3 regions of the Streptomyces sp. NBC_01460 genome follow, and region 1 is predicted to be linked to each of the others. Evidence: riboswitches for the same ligand, from Rfam matches in the RefSeq annotation. Region 1 holds a riboswitch; each other region holds the start of a gene.
The links. Region 1 has a riboswitch for cobalamin ahead of metE (5-methyltetrahydropteroyltriglutamate--homocysteine S-methyltransferase). Riboswitches for the same ligand answer to the same signal wherever they lie in the genome.

Region 1 (4,786 bases):
GTCCGGAGAAGGATTCGTCTGGATCGGGCTGCACGAGCCGCAACCGGACGAGTTCACCGATCTCGCCGAGCTGTTCGGTCTCCACCCGCTCGCGATCGAGGACGCCGTGCACGCCCATCAGCGGCCCAAGGTGGAGCGGTACGACGACATCCTGTTCGCCGTCTTCAAGACGGTCTGCTACGTCGAGCACGCGGAGCTGACGGCCACCAGCGAGGTGGTCGACACCGGCCAGGTCATGGCGTTCGTCGGTACCGACTTCGTCATCACCGTCCGGCACGGCCGGCACGGCTCCCTGGGCCCGTTGCGGGAGGCCCTCGAGGACATGCCGGCGCGGCTGGCCCAGGGGCCGGCCATGGTCCTGCACGCGATAGCCGACCATGTGGTCGACGAGTACCTGGCCGTCGCCGACGCGGTGCAGAACGACATCGACGCCGTGGAGACCGCCGTCTTCAGCGGCAGCAGCGGCCGGGGCGACGCCGGGTGGATCTACCAGCTCAAGCGGGAGCTGCTGGAACTGAAGCGCGCGGCGGCGCCGTTGGACCGGCCCCTGCACCAGCTCGCCACCCAGCCCATGCCCGCTGTCGGGCCCGACCTCCGTGCCTACTTCCGGGACGTGGCCGACCACCTGACCCATGCCCGGGACCAGATCACGTCGTTCGACACACTTCTCGACTCGATCCTCCAGGCCCATCTCGCCCAGGTGACCGTCGCTCAGAACGAGGACATGCGCAAGATCACGGCATGGGCCGCGATCATCGCCGTGCCGACCATGGTGTGCGGGGTCTACGGGATGAACTTCGAGCACATGCCCGAGCTCGGCTGGACCTACGGCTATCCCCTGGCCCTCGGGGTCATCGCCGTCGCCTGTTTCACCGTGCACAGGGGTTTCCGCCGCAACGGCTGGCTCTGATCCTTCCCGCCACGCGGCCCGGCTCGACGGTCAGCCGTCCGCCGGGACCGGTCGGTCGGCGGCGGCCGGTCCACGACGGGGAGCCGCCGATCCTGGTCATCACCGTCCGGTTGCTCCCCTTGTCGGGCAAGATATCCCTGCCACCGGTGTGACCGACATCGCTAAGGAGCCGTCATGTCCGAGACCTTCCACCTTGATCCGGCGAAGACCGCACTCATCCTGATCGAGTACCAGAACGACTTCACCAGCGAGGGCGGGGCGCTCAACGGGGCTGTGGCGGGAGTGATGGAGAAGACCTCCATGCTCACGAACACCGTGGCCCTCGCCGCCGCCGCCCGCGCCGCGGGCGTCACCGTCATGCACGCGCCCATCACCTTCGCCCCCGGCTACGGCGAGTTGTCCCGGCACCCGTACGGCATCCTCAAGGGGGTCGTCGAGGGCTCGGCCTTCGTCAAGGGCACCTGGGGCGCCGCGATCGTGGACGACCTCGCGCCGGCCCAGGGCGACATCGTGATCGAGGGGAAGCGCGGCCTCGACACCTTCGCGAGCACGAACCTCGACTTCATCCTGCGGAACAAGGGGATCGACACGATCATCCTCGGCGGCTTCCTCACCAACTGCTGCGTCGAGTCGACGATGCGCACCGGGTACGAGAACGGCTACCGGGTCATCACACTGCCGGACTGTGTCGCCGCCACCTCCCAGGAGGAGCACGAGAACGCGATCACGTACGACTACCCGATGTTCTCCCTGCCCATGACGTCGGCCGAGGTCATCGCCGGCCTCTGAGAGTACGCAGGGGCCGTACCGAGACTCCGTCAGCCCGGGTGAGCGGCCGGCGGAGTACGGCCTCGAACAGCAGCCGGTATCCGCGACGCCGCCACGCGGCCCCCCGCTCGCGACCCGCCTGGTGCACAGACGTGCGGGGCCGTTCACGACCCCCAGGATGCCGGTCGGAGGACGCGTTCCGGCCATGTCCCGGACGGTGAGCGGGTTTGCGGACTCCGCCCGCCCCCGTAGGGTGTCCGGTGCAGCTGGTTCGCCCCGTCACCCAGACGGGATGCGTCGTAAGAGGGAACCCGGTGGGAATCCGGGACTGCCCCGCAGCGGTGAGTGGGAACGAACGCCGTCATACGCACTGGACCCGGACGGGTCTGGGAAGCGACGGCCAGTAGGAGGACGCCTCTCCCGAGGTGACCGTGCCCACGAGTCCGAAGACCTGCCCGCTGCCCGCACGCGACCGATCGCGTGCGGAGATCCCGGTGACCTCGTGGGCGGGTCGGCGCAGATATCGAGCGGCACGCACGGTGCATCCCCGGCGTGATCCGTCCGATCGTCGCCCCTTCGCGTCCGCGTCCCGTCTCCGGGATGTCCAGGACACATCTTCGCGAAGGAGAGTTCCATGACACCGACACCGAAGCCCACAGCCGCGGCAGCGCGAGCCACCGTGTACGGCTACCCCCGCCAGGGACCCGACCGTGAACTGAAGAAGGCCGTCGAGGGCTACTGGAAGGGCCGCGTCACCGCCGAAGCCCTCGACGGGACCGCAGCGGACCTCCGCCGGTCGAACTGGCGGCGGCTGGCCGACGCCGGGCTCCATGAGGTGCCGTCCGGTGATTTCTCGTACTACGACCATGTCCTGGACACCAGTGTCATGGTCGGGGCCGTCCCCGAGCGCCACCGTGCCGCCGTCGTGGCCGATGCACTCGACGGCTACTTCGCGATGGCCCGGGGCAACCAGGACATCGCACCCCTCGAGATGACGAAGTGGTTCGACACGAACTACCACTACCTGGTCCCCGAGCTCGGCCCGGACACCGCCTTCACTCCCGACTCGACCAAGCAGGTGGCCGAGTTCAAGGAGGCCTTCTCCCTCGGCCACACACCCCGCCCGGTCCTCGTCGGCCCGGTCACCTACCTGCTGCTCGCCAAACCCGCTCCCGGTGTGGCCGCCGAGTTCGAACCGCTGACCCTGCTGGACCGGCTCCTTCCCGTCTACGCCGAGATCCTCGCCGATCTCCGCGCGGCCGGCGCCGAGTGGGTGCAGCTCGACGAGCCCGCCCTCGTCCAGGACCGTACGCCTGCCGAGCTCGACGCCGTCGCCCGCGCCTACCGCGAGCTCGGCGGGCGCACCGACCGGCCACAGCTGCTGATCGCCTCGTACTTCGACCGCCTCGGCGACGCGCTTCCGGTGCTGGCCAAGTCCCCCGTCGAGGGCCTCGCCCTCGACTTCACCGAGTCCGCCGCCGGAAACCTCGAGGACCTCGCCGCCGCCGGGGGCCTCCCCGGGAAGCGCCTGGTGGCAGGTGTCGTGAACGGCCGCAACATCTGGATCAACGACTACGAGAAGTCCCTCGCCACGCTCGGCACCCTCCTGGGGCTCGCCGAGCGTGTCGACGTCGCCGCGTCCTGCTCGCTGCTGCACGTCCCGCTGGACGCCGCCGCCGAAGAGGACATCGATCCGCAGATCGCCCGCTGGCTCGCCTTCGCCCAGCAGAAGACCGCGGAGATCGCGGTCCTGGCCCGCGGGCTGGCCGACGGCACCGACGCCATCACGGCCGAGCTCGCCGCCAACAGGGCCGATCTGGAGTCCCGTTCAGGATCCGCGCTGACCAGGGACTCCGCCGTACGCGCCCGCACGGCTGCGATCACCGACGCGGACGGCCGACGCTCGCAGCCCTACCCGGAGCGGACCGCCGCCCAGCGCGCGCACCTCGGGCTCCCACTGCTGCCGACGACCACGATCGGGTCGTTCCCGCAGACCACCGAGCTGCGAACCGCACGGGCCGACCTGCGGGCCGGACGGATCGACGACGCAGAGTACGAGGAGCGGATCAAGGACGAGATCCGCGAGGTCGTCTCCTTCCAGGAGAAGGCCGGCCTCGACGTCCTGGTGCACGGCGAGCCCGAACGCAACGACATGGTCCAGTACTTCGCGGAACGGCTCACCGGCTACCTGGCCACGCAGCACGGCTGGGTCCAGTCCTACGGCACCCGCTACGTCCGCCCGCCCGTGCTCGCGGGCGACATCTCACGCCCCGAGCCGATGACGGTGCGCTGGACGACGTACGCGCAGTCACTGACCGAACGGCCCGTCAAGGGCATGCTCACCGGGCCGGTCACCATGCTCGCCTGGTCGTTCGTCCGCGACGACCAGCCGCTCGGCGACACGGCCCGCCAGGTCGCCCTCGCCCTGCGTGACGAGGTGGCCGACCTCGAGGCCGCGGGCACGTCGGTCATCCAGGTCGACGAACCGGCCCTGCGCGAGACCCTGCCGCTGCGTACCGCCGACCACGCCGCCTACCTCGACTGGGCCACCGAATCCTTCCGGCTCACCACCGGCGGCGTGCGGCCGGACACACAGATCCACACCCACATGTGCTACGCGGAGTTCGGCGACATCGTCCAGGCCATCGACGACCTCGACGCCGACGTCATCAGCCTGGAGGCCGCCCGCTCCCACATGCAGGTCGCCCACGAGCTGGCCGAGCACGGCTACCCGCGCGAGGCAGGTCCCGGCGTCTACGACATCCACTCCCCCCGCGTCCCGAGCACCGAAGAGGCGGTAGCCCTCCTCCGCACGGGACTCGAGGCCATCCCCGCCGAGCGGCTGTGGGTCAACCCCGACTGCGGCCTGAAGACCCGCGGCTGGCCCGAGACCCGGACGTCTCTGGAGAATCTCGTCGCCGCGGCCCGCGAGATCCGCGCGGGCCTGGCATCCGAGAACGCCTGATCGCCGGACCCGGGGCCGGACGCCTGTCCGCGGGCCGGGCCGGCCCCGGCCCGTCTCAGGGCGCGCGCGGCGTGCTCGCGGTCCGCCGCAGCCGGGTCCGGGGCCTCCCGCACGCACGCACTCGGGCGGCCGGTCATCGTGCG
Region 2 (4,786 bases), 6.2 Mb from region 1:
CCGGTCCAGCTGCTCCTCCCGCAGTGCCCCGAAGCTCGTGTCCGGCGCCGCGACGAACCGCCGCCCGGCCGCCCGCGCGACCTCACCGAGGAACGCCCGCCGGAACGCGTCGCTCTCCAGCGACCCGTGCCAGTGCGTCCCCCAGACCGCGCCCACCCGGCACCCGTCCAGGAACGGCTCGCCGCCCAGGACCTCGGCGACGCCGTGATGGATCTCGTACCCCTCCACCGGCTCCCCGAGCGCCGACCCGACGGGCCGCTCCAGGACCTTCTCCCGGCCGAAGCGGACGCGTACGGGCAGCAGCCCGAGCCCCTCGACCAGCCCTGCCCGGGACTCGACGTCGTCCTCGATCCGCTCGCCCAGCACCTGGAAACCGCCGCAGATGCCCAGCACCGGCCGGCCCTCGGCGGCCCGGCGGACCAGCGCGTCGGCGAGCCCCCGCTCCCGCAGCCACGCGAGGGCCTTCACGGTGCCGCGTGTCCCGGGCACGATCACGAGGTCCGCGTCGACGAGCTCCTCGGCCCGGTCCACGAACCGCACCACCACACCCGGCTCGGCCGCCAGCGCGTCCACGTCGGTGAAGTTGGACATCAGCGGTACGGCGCAGACCGCGACCCGCAGCACGTCCTCGCCGTGCGGCGGTGCCACCACCGACTCCCGCACGGTCCCGCGCATCGAGACGCGCAGCCCGTCCTCCTCGTCGATGCCCAGCCCGTGGGCGTACGGCAGCACGCCGTACGCCGGCCGCCCGGTGAGCCCGAGCAGCATGTCGAGACCGGGCTCCAGCAGGGACACGTCACCGCGGAACTTGTTGACCAGGTATCCCGCGATCAGCGACTGGTCCTCGGGGCTCAGCAGCGCCGTCGTACCGAAGAAGGAGGCGAACACACCGCCGCGGTCGATGTCCCCGACGACCAGCACCGGGAAGCGGGCGGCCCGCGCGATGCCCATGTTCACGATGTCCGTGCGCCGCAGGTTGATCTCGGCCGGACTGCCCGCCCCCTCGCAGATCACCGCGTCGTAGGTGGACCGCAGCTGCTCCAGACAGTCCGTGACCGTCCCCAGCAGCGCTTCCTGGCGTCCCCCGTGGTAGCCGCGCGCACTCATCTCGCCGACCGGCTTCCCCATCAGGACGACCTGGCTGGAGCGGTCACCGCCGGGCTTGAGCAGCACCGGGTTCATCAGCGCCGACGGCTCCACCCGGGCGGCCTGGGCCTGCATCGCCTGGGCGCGGCCGATCTCCGCCCCCTCACGGGTGACGAACGAGTTCAGCGACATGTTCTGCGCCTTGAACGGCGCGACCTTCACCCCCCGGCGCACGAGCCACCGGCAGATCCCGGCCGTGACGACGCTCTTGCCCGCGTCCGACGTCGTTCCGGCGACCAGCAGTCCGCCGCTCATGTGGCTCTCCGTCCCCTGGCGAGGCGCCCCGCCGCACACACGGCGAGGGCCAGCACACTCACCCGGCGCGACAGCCGCACCGCGCGTTCGATGTCAGCGACCCGCACCTCGCGGCCGGCCTCCCCGTTGAGCACCGGCCGGTGCTCGATCCGTCCGCCGTACGCGAGGGTCCCGCCGAGCCGTACGCCGAGCGCTCCCGCGAACGAGGCCTCCACGGGGCCCGCGTTGGGGCTCGGATGCCGTCCCGCGTCCGCCCGCCAGGCCCGTACGGCGTCGTGCGGACGCCCCCCGGCGGCCACGGCGAGCGCGGCGGTGAGCCGGGCCCCGGGCCAGCCGACGACGTCGTCGAGCCGGGCCGACGCCCAGCCGTAGCGCCGGTGGCGGGGCGACCTGTGCCCGACCATAGCGTCGAGCGTGTTGACGGCCCGGAAGCCGACCAGCCCCGGCACGCCGCCGAGCGCACCCCACACCAGGGCCCCCACCACGGCGTCGGAGGTGTTCTCGGCGACGGACTCGACGACCGCGCGGGCGATCTGCGGGCCGTCCAGCGCCTGCGGATCGCGGCCGCACAGATGCGGCAGCCGCTCGCGGGCCAGCTCTATGTCCCCGGCGGCCAGCGCCCCGCCGACGGCGCGGGCCTCCCGGCCCAGCGACGTACCCCCGACGACGGACCAGGTGGCGGCGGCGGTCAGCGCCACGGCCAGGGCCGGACGGTTCCGTACGGCACGGGCGGCCAGCGCGGCGGCGCCCGTGGCGCCCCCGGCGCAGACGAGCGTGTGCAGGGCGCCCCAGCCGCGGTGGTCGCGCCAGAGCCGGCTCTCGGCGGCCGCGGCGGCGTGCCCGAAGGCGGCGACGGGGTGGCCCCGCCGGGGATCACCGAGCAGCAGGTCGCCGATCAGGCCGGCGGTGGCGCCGTACGCGAAGATGCGGTCGGCTCGCACCGCTCAGCCGGCCGTCGCGCCTCGAAGGACCTCCGGAGCAGGTGGTGCAGCGACCGACGCAGGGCAGCCAGACATGGCGTATGTCCTCACTCAGGGTCCGCGCCCTGGTTCGACGTGACCGGCGACGAGAGTCTCCTGGCTTCCGGATCCGCAGTTCCTCCGGCCTTCCAGCCCGCGGTGGCGGGCCGTGACTTCCGTGTGGAGGCTGCTCCCCGGTGACAGTGGCGGGACCGCGCCGGATTCGCACCGGCTTCCTCTCCTGTCGCCGTAAATGGCTCCGGCAGTCCACCACGGCCCGTGAAGGCCCGTCAACCTGCCGTTGACCTGCGAGGCTTCAGTGTGCGCAGACGCACACCGGGCCGGACACACCACCGTGGTGTGTCCGGCCCGGTACGGGTCGTGCGGGTGTCAGGCGACGATCAGGTAGATCCCGTACGCGACCGCCGCCGCGCACAGCGCGAAGCAGGCGTACGCACCGGTGCGCGCCAGGGCGCCACCGCCGCCCCGCGTCGTCGACACCTGCTTGGCGAGGCCGGTGATGCCGAGGGTGAAGAGGCCGACCAGCGCCACGGTGATCACGAGGCTGACGCCGAAGACGGAGGCGAGGGCCGCCCAGTCGATGTTCATGCGGATCTGTCCTTACACCGTGGCCGGCCGGGCCGGGTCGGCCTGGGTGTCCGGAGCGGGGATGGTGGTCTTGAAGTCCGGGACGGCCACGCCGACGGGCGGCGGGCTGACGGCCGCGATGGCGGTCGTGACGACGCCCGCGGGCTCGCCCTCGGTCGCGTTGACGTTGGTGTGGTCGACCGGCTTGCGGCGCGACAGCAGCCAGATGGCACCGGAGCCCGCGACGAGCAGGATGGCGACCACGGCGACACCCCAGGGACCCTGCTTGGTCAGGAACTCGGCACCCGCGCCGACCAGGCCGGCGGCCGGCAGCGTCAGGCCCCAGGCGACGAACATCCGGGTGGCGGTGGACCAGCGGACCACGCCCCCCTTGCGTCCGAGGCCCGCGCCCATGACGGCACCGGAGCAGGACTGGGTGGTCGAGAGGGAGAAGCCGAGGTGCGAGGAGGCCAGGATGACCGTGGCCGCGCTCGTCTGGGCCGCGAAGCCCTGCGGCGGCCGGAGGTCGGTGAGGCCGCTGCCCATGGTGCGGATGATGCGCCAGCCGCCGAGGTAGGTGCCCAGCGCGATGGCGATGCCGGCGGAGGCGATGACCCAGACCGGCGGGTTGGAACCGGGGGACAGGACGCCGCCGGTGACCAGGGCCAGGGTGATGATGCCCATGGTCTTCTGGGCGTCGTTGGTGCCGTGGGCGAGCGAGACGAGACCGGCCGAGGCGATCTGGCCGGCGCGGTAGCCCTTGGCGGTCGACTTCAGCTGGGCCTCGTCGGTGATCTTCCGGTTGAGGCGGTACGTCAGCTTCGTGGCCAGCAGCGCCGCGAGACCCGCGACGAGGGGAGCGGCGATCGCGGGCAGCAGGACCTTCGTGACGACGGTGCCGCCGTTGATCGAGGACCAGCCGGCCGACATCACCGCGGCGCCGATGAGGCCGCCGAAGAGTGCGTGGGAGGAGCTGGAGGGCAGGCCGACCAGCCAGGTCAGCAGATTCCACAGGATCGCGCCGACGAGCGCGGCGAAGATGACCTCGGTTCTGAGGCCGTTCTCGTTGATGATCCCGCCGGAGATCGTCTTGGCGACCTCCACCGACAGGAACGCGCCGACGAGGTTGAGCACGGCGGACATGGCCACCGCGGTCTTGGGCTTGAGGGCGCCGGTCGAGATGGTGGTGGCCATCGCGTTGGCGGTGTCGTGGAAACCGTTCGTGAAATCGAACACGAGAGCTGTCACGATCACGATCGCGAGCAGCAGCGTGATGTGTTCCATTTACCCAGGCAATCGTTCGACGTCATTGGCACGTGGAACGTAAGCAACCAGGGTGAACGGAAGATGAACTGGGCAGGGCGGCATGGTGACCCCAACCGCGTACGTCAGTTCCGCTTGTGTGCGCCGAGAGTATCCGGAGGCGCCCACTCCGGGGCGTGGGCCGGGCGTGGGCCGGGCCCTGTCCCGCACCTGTCGTCCACCTTCGGCCCGATGTGTCCCCCGGAAGAGACATCGGTCACCACCCCTAGGATCCCCGCATGGGTGATGAGCGGCAGGACGCGATCGAGCAGGCGTGGGACGGAGTCGTCGCGACGGCCCGGCGGACGGCGGCGGACGGCCTGGTCGTCGGCACCTCGGGCAACGTCTCGGCCCGGGTCGGGGACATCGTGCTGGTCACCCCCAGCGGGGTTCCCTACGACCGCCTGGGTCCCGGCGACGCCGTCGGCGTCGACCTCGAAGGACGCCAGGTCCTCGGCGACCTCGTCCCGACCAGTGAACTGGCTCTCCACCTGGCCGTCTACCGCGACAGCGACGCCGCGGCCGTCGTCCACACC
Region 3 (4,786 bases), 2.5 Mb from region 1:
CATCAAGGACCTGCCGCTGCTGATCGCGTTCGCCGTGCTCGCCGCGTACACGTACTCCTCGGGACTGCGCGCACCCGCGCTCATCGCGTTCGTCAAGGACGGCCTGATCTACCTGGTCATCGCGGTGGCCATCATCTACATCCCGATCAAGCTCGGGGGCTTCGACGACATCTTCGCCAAGGCCGGTGAGGCGTTCGCCCAGACCAACGAGGCGACGGGCAAGCCTCGCGGCGCACTCGTCCCCGGGGAGATGGGCCAGTGGGGCTACGCCACGCTGGCACTCGGCTCTGCGCTGGCGCTCTTCATGTACCCCCACTCGATCACGGCGACGCTCTCCAGCCGCAGCCGTGAGGTGATCCGGCGCAACACCACGATCCTGCCGCTGTACTCACTGATGCTCGGCCTGCTCGCCCTGCTCGGCTTCATGGCGATCGCCGCCGGGATCAAGGTGGACAACGGCCAGCTGGCGATCCCCCAGCTGTTCGAGAACATGTTCCCCGACTGGTTCGCGGGCGTGGCCTTCGCCGCGATCGGCATCGGCGCCCTGGTGCCCGCCGCGATCATGTCGATCGCCGCGGCGAACCTCTTCACCCGGAACATCTACAAGGACTTCATCAAGCCCGACGCGACCCCGGCGCAGGAGACCAAGGTCTCCAAGCTGGTCTCGCTGCTGGTGAAGGTCGGCGCGCTCGCCTTCGTCCTCACCATGGACAAGACGGTCGCGATCAACTTCCAGCTGCTGGGCGGCATCTGGATCCTCCAGACGATGCCGGCCCTGGTGGGCGGTCTGTTCACCCGGTGGTTCCACCGCTGGGCCCTGATCGCCGGCTGGGCGGTCGGCATGCTCTACGGCACGGTGGCCGCGTACGGCGTGGCCAGCCCGACCCAGAAGCACTTCGGCGGGTCCTCGAAGGAGATTCCGGGCATCGGCGAGATCGGCTACATCGGTCTCACCGCGATCGTGCTGAACATCGTCGTCGTGGTCGTGCTGACCTTCGTCCTGAACGCGCTGAAGGCCCCGGCCGGCGTGGACGAGACCTCTCCGTCCGACTACACGGCGGACGTCGGCGACCCGGGCGTCAAGGCCGAGCTCCCGCCGGCCACGGTGGGCGCACCGGGCGACGACGAACCGCTGCAACGGGTGTAGGACCCGATGGCGTACGTCCCGGCGGGGTCCGCCCCGCCGGGACGTTCCTCTGTGTGCGCAGAGCGCGGCCCCGGAAAAGGCGTGCGCCCGGCGCGCGGGCGGGGGGAGACTGACGCCCATGGATGTCTCGATCAGACCGGTCCACGCCGAGGAGCACGAGGCCCTCGGTGAGATGACCGCCCAGGCGTATCTCGACGACGGGCTGCTGGACTTCGGCGCCGACGACCCCTATCTGGAACAGCTTCGCGCCATCGGGCGACGGGCCGCCGAGGCCCTGGTACTGGTCGCGGCGGACGCCGACGGCGATCTGCTGGGCGGGGTCACCTATGTCCCGCCCGGGAGCCCCTGGGCGGACATCGCCGGGGAGGACGAGGCCGAGTTCCGGATGCTGGCCGTCTCCGCGAAGGCGCGTGGGCGCGGTGCGGGTGAGGCGCTCGTACGGGCCTGCGTCGAGCGGGCACGTGCCACCGAAGGGCTCTCCGGGATCGTCCTGTCGACCCGGTCGTCCATGGAGGCCGCCCACCGGATCTACCGCCGCCTCGGCTTCGTACGGACGCCGGAGCGGGACTGGAGCCCTCTCCCGGGCTTGCCCCTCCTCACATTCCGCCTGGCCTTCTGAGCCATCACGACACTACATGTGGGGGCTGCCATAACTGGCGGCCCCCACATGTATGCTCGACCTCGCTGTCGCCGCAGGGGAATCCGGTGCGAATCCGGAACTGTCCCGCAACGGTGTGATCGGTGTGCTTTCGCGCACCGCGGAGTCCGAAGACCTGTCGGCAGCGCGTCCGGCTCGACCGAACCGGGCGCAGAGACGTCCGGGCCCCGCGGAGGGCCGGTGGACGCCGTGCGCGCCGTGCTGCCCTCCCCCGGGTGTCCACGTGTCCGGCCCCCCGCTCCCGCAGGCCCTGAGCCGAGCGAGGGATAGCCCCAAGTGACCATCGCGCCAGCAGACCCGGTTTCAGCCGCGGAATACGAAGGCCGCACGACCGACGCGCCCGGGACCGCACTCCTGCGGACCCTGACCGGTCTCACCGCCGATCTGCCCGACACCGACCCCGGACGGGTCGCCGCCGCCGCGCTGCGTGGCCGCAACGCCCGGTCGGACGAGGCCGAGCTGCGCTCGCTGGCCACCGAGGCCGCCGCCGGCCTGATCTCCGAGGACCCGGCGTACTCCCGGCTCGCGGCCCGGCTCCTCACCCTGGCCGTCGCCGACGAGGCCGCCGGTCAGGGTGCCGTCTCCTTCTCGGCGTCGGTCGCCGTCGGACACCGCGAGGGCCTGATCGCGGACCGGACGGCCGAGTTCGTCACGCTGCACGCCGCCGCCCTCGACGCCCTGGTCGACCAGGCCCTCGCCGACGGCGCCGACGACCGCTTCGGCTACTTCGGGCTGCGGACTCTGCACAGCCGGTACCTGTTGCGTCACCCGATCACCCGGGAGGTCGTCGAGACGCCGCAGCACTTCATGCTGCGCGTCGCCGCCGGGCTCGCCGAGGACACCTCCGAGCGCGCCCTGGGCGAAGTCGCCGCGCTGTACAACCTGATGAGCCGGCTCGACTACCTGCCGTCCTCCCCCACCCTCTTCAACTCCGGCACCCGGCACCCGCAGATGTCCTCCTGCTACCTGCTGGACTCGCCGCTGGACGAGCTCGACTCGATCTACGACCGTTACCACCAGGTGGCGCGCCTCTCCAAGCACGCGGGCGGCATCGGCCTCTCGTACTCCCGCATCCGTGCCCGGGGTTCACTCATCCGGGGGACCAACGGGCACTCCAACGGCATCGTCCCGTTCCTGAAGACGCTGGACGCCTCGGTCGCCGCGGTCAACCAGGGGGGCCGCCGCAAGGGGGCCGCCGCCGTCTACCTGGAGACCTGGCACGCGGACATCGAGGAGTTCCTGGAGCTGCGCGACAACACCGGTGAGGACCAGCGGCGCACGCACAACCTCAACCTGGCGCACTGGATCCCGGACGAGTTCATGCGCCGCGTGGACGCGGACACGGAGTGGTCGCTGTTCTCCCCGGCGGACACCCCGGAGCTCGTGGACCTGTGGGGCGACGAGTTCGACGCGGCCTACCGCGCGGCCGAGGCGAAGGGCCTGGCCCGCAGGACGATGCCCGCCCGTGAGCTGTACGGCCGCATGATGCGCACGCTCGCGCAGACCGGCCAGGGCTGGATGACGTTCAAGGACGCCTCCAACCGCACGGCGAACCAGACGGCGGAGCCGGGCCGGGTCGTGCACTCCTCGAATCTCTGCACCGAGATCCTGGAGGTCACCGACGACGGTGAGACCGCCGTCTGCAACCTGGGTTCGGTCAACCTCGGCGCGTTCGTCGCCGACGGTTCGATCGACTGGGAGCGGCTGGACGCGACCGTCCGTACGGCGGTGACCTTCCTCGACCGCGTCGTGGACATCAACTTCTACCCGACCGAGCAGGCCGGGCGCTCCAACGCCCGCTGGCGGCCGGTGGGTCTGGGCGCGATGGGACTCCAGGACGTCTTCTTCCAGCTGCGCCTGCCCTTCGACTCGCCCGAGGCCCGCGCGCTCTCCACGCGGATCTCCGAGCGGATCATGCTCGCCGCCTACGAGGCGTCCTGCGACCTCGCGGAGAGGTCGGGCCCGCTGCCCGCCTGGTCCGAGACCCGCGCCGCGCGCGGCGTGCTGCACCCGGACCACTACGACACCGAGCTGAACTGGCCGGAGCGCTGGGAGGCGCTGCGCGCCCGGGTCGCGAAGAGCGGCATGCGCAACTCCCTGCTGCTCGCCATCGCCCCGACGGCGACGATCGCCTCGATCGCCGGGGTGTACGAGTGCATCGAGCCGCAGGTCTCCAACCTCTTCAAGCGCGAGACGCTCAGCGGCGAGTTCCTCCAGGTCAACGCCTACCTGGTCGACGAGCTGAAGAAGCTCGGCGTCTGGGACGCCCGCACCCGCGAGGCGCTGCGCGAGGCCAGCGGGTCCGTGCAGGGCTTCGCCTGGATCCCCGAGGACGTGCGGGCGCTGTACCGCACGGCGTGGGAGATCCCGCAGCGCGGCCTCATCGACATGGCGGCGGCCCGTACGCCGTTCCTCGACCAGAGCCAGTCGCTCAACCTGTTCCTGGAGACGCCGACGATCGGCAAGCTCTCCTCGATGTACGCGTACGCCTGGAAGCAGGGGCTGAAGACGACGTACTACCTGCGGTCGCGGCCGGCGACCCGGATCGCCCGCGCGGCGTCCGGGACGGCTGCCGCCGCCGCCCCGATCCCCGTCCAGCAGGCTTCCGCCCCCGACGCGGACGCGATCGCCTGCTCCCTCGAAAACCCCGAGTCCTGCGAGGCCTGCCAGTAATGAGCACCAACGAGAACAAGAACCTGCTCGACCCGGGCTTCGAACTGACCCTGCGTCCCATGCGCTACCCGGACTTCTACGAGCGGTACCGGGACGCGATCAAGAACACCTGGACGGTGGAGGAGGTCGATCTCCACTCCGACGTCTCCGACCTCGCCAAGCTCTCGCCCGGTGAGCAGCACATGATCGGCCGGCTCGTCGCCTTCTTCGCGACGGGCGACTCGATCGTCTCCAACAACCTGGTGCTGACGCTCTACAAGCACATCAACTCCCCCGAGGCGCGGCTCTACCTGTCGCGCCAGCTGTTC

Region 2: another riboswitch for cobalamin. It lies ahead of OG488_RS08455 (cobalamin biosynthesis protein); the one in region 1 lies ahead of metE (5-methyltetrahydropteroyltriglutamate--homocysteine S-methyltransferase).
Region 3: another riboswitch for cobalamin. It lies ahead of OG488_RS25155 (ribonucleoside-diphosphate reductase subunit alpha); the one in region 1 lies ahead of metE (5-methyltetrahydropteroyltriglutamate--homocysteine S-methyltransferase).

What each region holds. Positions count from the first base shown of each region.
Region 1 is NZ_CP109473.1:8,052,553-8,057,338, reverse strand. Features, by position in the region: gene OG488_RS35900 (magnesium and cobalt transport protein CorA) at 1-910, shown strand, start outside; gene OG488_RS35895 (cysteine hydrolase) at 1,085-1,699, shown strand; cobalamin riboswitch at 1,929-2,151, shown strand; gene metE (5-methyltetrahydropteroyltriglutamate--homocysteine S-methyltransferase) at 2,313-4,643, shown strand.
Region 2 is NZ_CP109473.1:1,889,715-1,894,500, reverse strand. Features, by position in the region: gene OG488_RS08460 (cobyric acid synthase) at 1-1,401, opposite strand, end outside; gene OG488_RS08455 (cobalamin biosynthesis protein) at 1,398-2,342, opposite strand; cobalamin riboswitch at 2,471-2,599, opposite strand; gene OG488_RS08450 (hypothetical protein) at 2,751-2,969, opposite strand; gene OG488_RS08445 (inorganic phosphate transporter) at 2,982-4,232, opposite strand; gene OG488_RS08440 (class II aldolase/adducin family protein) at 4,490-4,786, shown strand, end outside.
Region 3 is NZ_CP109473.1:5,545,375-5,550,160, reverse strand. Features, by position in the region: gene mctP (monocarboxylate uptake permease MctP) at 1-1,147, shown strand, start outside; gene OG488_RS25160 (GNAT family N-acetyltransferase) at 1,266-1,766, shown strand; cobalamin riboswitch at 1,819-1,942, shown strand; gene OG488_RS25155 (ribonucleoside-diphosphate reductase subunit alpha) at 2,082-4,478, shown strand; gene OG488_RS25150 (ribonucleotide-diphosphate reductase subunit beta) at 4,478-4,786, shown strand, end outside.